DNA from 2 places in the Acidaminobacter sp. QWL-03 genome. Region 2 is predicted to be linked to the other one. Evidence: a T-box and tRNA genes for the amino acid it is inferred to sense, from the RefSeq annotation. Region 2 holds a T-box; the other holds one or more tRNA genes.
The links. A T-box is a leader RNA that pairs with one kind of tRNA and senses whether it is charged. The one in region 2 lies ahead of metG (methionine--tRNA ligase), so its partner is inferred to be a tRNA-Met.
Positions count from the first base shown of each region.

Region 1: it has a tRNA-Met gene. The T-box ahead of metG (methionine--tRNA ligase) is inferred to sense a tRNA for this amino acid. The anticodon was not compared.

Region 1 covers NZ_CM178752.1:2,386,119-2,389,395, reverse strand. Annotated here, with positions in the region: gene AC4PHM_RS11330 (S1 RNA-binding domain-containing protein) at 1-360, shown strand, start outside; gene AC4PHM_RS11325 (Ppx/GppA phosphatase family protein) at 420-1,343, shown strand; tRNA gene AC4PHM_RS11320 (tRNA-Met) at 1,503-1,579, shown strand; tRNA gene AC4PHM_RS11315 (tRNA-Thr) at 1,602-1,677, shown strand; gene AC4PHM_RS11310 (DUF2200 domain-containing protein) at 1,851-2,201, shown strand; gene AC4PHM_RS11305 (sigma-54 interaction domain-containing protein) at 2,376-3,277, shown strand, end outside.
Region 2 covers NZ_CM178752.1:2,762,374-2,765,650, reverse strand. Annotated here, with positions in the region: gene metG (methionine--tRNA ligase) at 1-1,956, opposite strand, end outside; T-box leader at 2,023-2,283, opposite strand; gene AC4PHM_RS12940 (YxiG family protein) at 2,561-2,977, shown strand; gene AC4PHM_RS12935 (hypothetical protein) at 3,127-3,277, shown strand, end outside.

The DNA of each region.
Region 1 (3,277 bases), 380 kb from region 2:
CCGGAAAACGCTCCGGCTTCCGCCCCAAGCCAAGGTTATCAGGGAAGACCTCAAGGCGGCTCGCCAAGACCACATGGCAACGGGCCAAGACCACAGGGTAACGCGCCGAGATCACAGGGCTACGCGCCGAGATCTTCTGAATCAGGAAGAGATCAGCGTCCAGGTAATCGTCCTTCAAGTCCGGCACCATATTTTTCACCAAAGCCTCAGAATTTTAGATCCGATCGGCCTAGTTCGGGCGGTGGCTTTGAAGATATGCTGACGAGCTTTATGAAAGACTCGGATGACAAACTTAAAGGCATTAAAAAGAATGCCAAGTCGAGCCGCAGAGGCAACGGCTTCAGCACGAAAACAAAGTAGTACAATTCGCCGGCCTGGACCGGCGATTTTTTTTATAATTGAAGAAGAGGTGGAACAGGGTGGAGAAAATCTCGGTCATTGATATGGGGAGTAATTCTATTCGTCTCCTTATGGCAGAGTTGGAAGGCGAAAAGCTGGTCGGTGCTGAGAAGCTGCTCAGCATGACGCGATTGGGCGCGGGTGTGGACCAGACCGGGCTGCTCCGGCAGACGTCCATGGATGAGACCGTTGAAGCGGTCCAAGCGTTCAAGGCTTTGGCCGATGGTCGCGGATCCCGGCTTTTAGGCGCTTTTGCAACAAGCGCAGTTCGTGAAGCGGGCAATGGTCAGGACTTCGCAAGACGCGTTGAGCTTGAGACGGATGTACCGGTTGAAATTGTCAGCGGTGATGAGGAGGCTGTACTGGGCTTCCAAGGGGTCTTAGCCGGCATGGTGCATCCTGGCCGGGTGCTTGTCATAGATATTGGCGGCGGAAGCGCAGAACTCATTCTGGGGGATTTTGAGGGTATCGCACATAAGGTTTCTCTGCCACTTGGGGCAGTGAGGATGACTGAGCGGTGGCTTATGAGTGATCCACCTGCAGAGGCGGAGCTGGATGCGCTTAGGGCAGACGCGCTGACACAGCTGAAGACATGGCGGGAGCTCGTGCTTGGATATAAGCCGGAGTCAGCCGTGGGGATTGGCGGAACGGCGACGACGCTTGGCGCAATTGCGCTTGGAATGAAAGATTATGACCGTGAACGCATTCAAGGCTTTGAAATCTCCGCTTCGGCTCTGGATCACATGATCCTCAGACTGTCGGGAATGACGCTCGAGGCGCGGCGCGAGGTGCCCGGGCTGCAGCCTAAGCGGGCGGATATCATTATTGCCGGGGCGCTGGTGCTGGAGACGATTTTGAAGGCATTTGACATGACTGGTTATGAGGTCAGTGACTATGACAATCTTGAAGGTCTGCTGGTGTCGAGGGGTTATCTTAAACTGTGAAGTGGTTAAAATCCAGCACAGTATGAGATCGAGCCGGGGCGGCAGGGTTTCGGTGGGCATAAAAATGGTAAAATACTGGCTTGACGTGGTCTAAGGGATCGTGTAATATAATGTATGTGTTTACAGGGTGCCTGGAGCATGGCTTCAAATCCTGGCCTTGGCGGTGTAGCTTAGTTGGCTAGAGCGTCCGGTTCATACCCGGAAGGTCGGTGGTTCGAATCCGCCCACCGCTACCACATTTTTGATTTCTTTGATCATGCCGGCATAGCTCAATTGGTAGAGCAGCTGAATCGTAATCAGCAGGTCGCGGGTTCGAGTCCCATTGCCGGCTCCACTTCAAACCATTGGAAATGCCAGATTCTCACGAGTTGAGAATCTGGCATTTTTTCGTTTTTTCTATAGTTTGACGGGAAACCACTCTAATCTGCTATAATAAATATAAAGAAACAGCAGCATGGATGAAGTGAGATGAAATACCGAAATTATCATGGAAAGTGAGGCTGGATCATGGATAAAAACCGCGTTTATGCAATGCGCGTGGGCAGTGTCTATCCTTTATATGTCGCGAAGGCGGAGAAAAAAGGGCGCACGAAGGCGGAAGTTGATGAGATCATCCGCTGGCTGACGGGATACAGCCAGGAAGAGCTTGTGGCGCTGATGGATCAGCAGACAGATTTTGAGACGTTCTTTGCCAAGGCGCCGCTGATGAATCCTTCCCGGGCTCATATCAAAGGTGTGATTTGCGGTGTCAGAGTGGAAGATATTGAGGATCCCGTCATGAGGGAAGTGCGTTATCTGGATAAGCTGATCGACGAGCTGGCCAAAGGGAAAACCATGGACAAAATTTTGAGAAAGTAAGACTTGGCGGAATTTCTTGTCGGTACAAGGCTGGCGGGATTCGGCCGATGGTTGGAAACGTGACCATCGGCTAAAGTGCTCAGGTACTGGCCGGAGTTAAAGGGACAGTTGCCAGGTAATCACAAAAAAGTCAGATTAGGTGAATGGCATCATAAATGAAAGGAATTTATGGGTATGAAAGAAATAGCCGTCGTTGCGAATGAGCAAAGTTACGCTGATTTCATAAAAGAGTGTCTGACAGTCTATTTTGGAAATCAGGCGAAAATCAACGCCTACTCCGCGGAGGCCGTTGACAGCATGCCATATATCCGGGAAAAATATATCGCGATCTCGGGGTTTACGGTGTTCAAGCTGATCTATGACAAGATCAAAGAGTCCTCGGTGCTGCAAGCGCTGCGGTTCACCATGAGCAAAGCGCAGATTGACATGCTGAAGGATCTGCCCTCCGGAGAGAAGATTCTGCTGGTCAATATTGACAACAGGAAGTGCATGGAAGTTATCACACAAATCTATGAAGCGGGCTACAAAAATTTAGATTTAGTGCCGTACTATGGGGATGAAAGTACCAGAGACATGAGCATCAGAGTGGCCATTACGCCAAACGAAATGCAGCTGATGCCGCCTGGGATGGAACAGGTCATCAACTTTGGTGAGCGGGTTTTGGACGTGGAAAGCGTGATTGAGCTCGCTGAAAAGATGCAGATTGACGGCATTTTCAATTCGGAAGAAGCCAGAAACGCGCGCAGCAGTGCGGTGCTGACCTCTGGCGGTGTCACGAAACTGCTGGGTGAAAACGAAAATCTTCTGGATCAGATTAAAGCACTGATGGAGCTGATGGATGACGGCATCATTCTCACAGATTTGATGAGTCAGATCTATCTTGCCAACCAGAAGGCGAAGTCCATGCTCAGAAACCGGTCGGAATTCATTGAGGGCTTCGGGATTTCGGATATTCTTCCGGAACTGCGGATGGGGGACGATTCCAGGCGCCTGAAGGCTTCGGAAAAACTGATTTCGGTAGGCGGCGTCAATCTGGTCATCAAAGTATCCCCCATTTTTTCAGATAAGACCAAACG
Region 2 (3,277 bases):
CGCCTCTCCGTCAGCGGCGGCCAGGATCATACCGTGGGACTCGACGCCGCGGAGCTTGACTGCTTTCAGGTTAGCGACGAGGATGACTTTACGGCCCACCAGCGCCTCTGGTTCGAAGAACTTGGAGATGCCGCTGACGACCTGGCGTGACTCTTCGCCTACTTTGAGCTGGAGCACCAGGAGTTTGTCCGCGTTAGGATGACGCTCGCAGGCCACGATTTCCGCGACCTTGAGCTGAACCTTGGCGAACTCGTCAATGGTGATTTCGGAGGATTCTGGGGTGGTGTGACCATCGGCAGAAACCTTGTCTTTAGGGGCTTCCTTAGCTTCCTTGGTTGGTGCCTCTTCCTTTTTCTCCGTAGCGCCAGGCTCCTCTGCAGGCGCGCCCAGTGCGGCCAGGGCCTCGAGCTCCTTAGGGATGTCGATGCGCGGGAAGAGCGCGTCCGCCTTCTGCACTTTCAGGCCTTCTGGGAGCAGACCAAAACTTCGGGCGCTGTCCCAATGGGTCAAGCTGCCCTCTTCGAGGCCGAGCTGATCCCAGATTTTGCGGGAGGTGTGAACCATGAACGGCTGGATGAGCGCGGACACTATGCGGATGGCCTCCGCCAGGTTGTAGAGCACCGTGTCGAGGACATCCTTCTGCTGCTCGTCCTTGGCGAGGACCCACGGCGCTGTCTCGTCAATGTATTTGTTGGTACGGCGGACCAGCTTCCAGATCTCGTCCAGGGCGTTTGAGAAGTCCAGCTTGTCAAGCTTCTCCTCCACTTTGCCGATGGTCTCCTCAGCGAGCTCTGACAAGGAGGCGTCAAATGCCGTGGTCGCACTGCTTTTTCTGATGAGACCGTCGTTATATTTCTCGATCATGGCGATGGTGCGGGAAACCAGGTTGCCCAGGTCGTTCGCCAGGTCGGAGTTCAGACGGTTAAGCAGGACTTCGTTGGTGAAGATGCCGTCCTGGCCAAAGGAGTACTCGCGCAGGAGGAAGTATTTGAGGGCGTCGACGCCGTAGCGGTCGATCAGGACAACCGGGTCGACAATGTTGCCCTTGGATTTTGACATTTTGCCGCCTTCGAGGAGGATCCAGCCGTGGCCGAAGACCTTCTTAGGCACCGGCACGTCCAGGGCCATCAACATGGCCGGCCAGATGATGGTGTGGAAGCGGACAATTTCCTTGCCGACGAGGTGAACGTCCGCCGGCCAGAATTTCGCGAAGTCGCCGTCCACTTCTTCAGGGTAGCCCAGGGCGGTGACGTAGTTGCTTAGGGCGTCCAGCCAGACGTAGATGACGTGCTTGGGATCAAACGGCACCGGGATACCCCAGTCAAAGGAGGTCCGGGTGACGCAGAGATCTTCAAGGCCTGGCTTGATGAAGTTGTTGACCATTTCGTTGACGCGGGACTTGGGCTCCGCGAAGCCTTCGACGTTTTCAAAGAGGTCCAGGAGACGGTCCTGGTACTTGGACATTTTAAAGAAGTAAGCTTCTTCGCTGGTCTTGGTGACGTCGCGGCCGCAGTCCGGGCATTTGTGGTCCACGAGCTGGGATTCCGTCCAGAAGGACTCGCAAGGGGTGCAGTACATGCCCTCATAAGTGCCTTTGTAGATATCGCCCTTTTCGTAGAGCTTCTCAAACATCATCTGCACGCGGCGCTCATGGTAGTCGTCCGTGGTACGGATGAATTTGTCGTAGGAGATCTCCATGACTTTCCAGAGGTCTTTGATTTCCGCGACGACTTTGTCGAGGAATTCCTTTGGTGCTTTTCCCTGGGCCTTCGCGACGTTTTCAATCTTTTGTCCGTGCTCGTCCGTGCCAGTCAGGAACATGACGTCGAAGCCCTGGGCACGCTTGTACCTGGCCATGACGTCTGCGGCGACCGTGGTATAGGTGTGGCCTATGTGGAGTTTCGAGCTTGGGTAGTAGATGGGGGTAGTGATGTAGAATGAGCCTTTTGAAGTCATATCGCACTTCCTTTCAAAATTTTTGATTCGGGCTGCCTAAAAAAAGATAAACCTCCGTCCTGATTCCTCAAGGACGAAGGTTCTGTTCGCGGTACCACCTTGCTTCACGCGACGAATCGCGCCTCAGCGCTGCAGGCCTGATGCTTTCAGGTCTGTAGCAGGCTTTCTAACGTCTGCCAGACGGCGCTGCCTAACCGACATAGGTTTGTCGTTTCAGCTGCGCGGTTCAGGGGCCATCTTCACACTCCGCCTGCCGCCGGTTCGCACCAAATCCCGGCTCTCTGAAGGCAAATTACAAGGTGTTACTCTTCCCGTCATAACCTTTTCATATCAATTGTACCACATTATAGCACAACGTGTAGTGGGGTGCAAGTTTTGTACTTTCAAATGAAATTGCGCGAGAATTGTTTGGAGCTCTGGCACCAAATTTGAGTTGGTGACAGTCCCCAACTTTGTTTTTGTCCGCGTCACCAAACTATGCGGTATTAAACAAAGTTCAAACTTGGCCATAAAAACAAGTTGCTTCCCTTTGCGTAATATGATAAAACCATAGAGAACTCTCAGCATACCCAGACGTAAGGAATCATTAAAGAGGTGCATAGATATGAGCAAGTATTTGAATGACCAACTCAATCAAATCCGGCAAATCGAGCTGGATCTTATGAACATTGATTTTAAGGAAGAATGTATTCGAATCCAGGGCTCAGAAGCGGGCGACCGGGAAAAGCGGTTCGATCTTGTCTTTGAAGGCGTCAACGCGTTTTTTTACAGTGATCCAGGACAACCCGACACCACCATCCCAGGCAAGCGGTCCACTATGAAAACGGTCTCTTATCTCCACGACGGCTTCGGTGAGTTCGCTGTGGTCCAGAATCAGGATGAAGAGATTGAATTTTATAATCTCGAATCCTCCATTTCAGTCCCCAACTTCAACATCGAGTTTGATGATGCCACGCTGTTTATTGAAGCAGAAGGCATCACCATCAACGATCTCCGTTACACCTTGACGAAAAAGAGCTGAGAAAACGCCGCAAATTTCTGCGGCTTTTTTTATTTTAGCCCTTTGCAACAATTTCGTGTAAAATATGAAAATAGGGTACAAATAAGATAATCAGTTCTCAGTACTCATCACGGACAATTAGGCAGCAGAAAATATGAGGGGGTATCTTTTTGAATTCACAATTGGTCTTCACACTCAAAGACGTTGGCATGCTAGTACTCTGGGCATTGCTCGTCGCCATACTTATTTTTATCTTATTGGTCCTGATCCGTTTCTACCGCTCGTTCAAAGACATCATGAAAATTGTTGATGATCACAGAG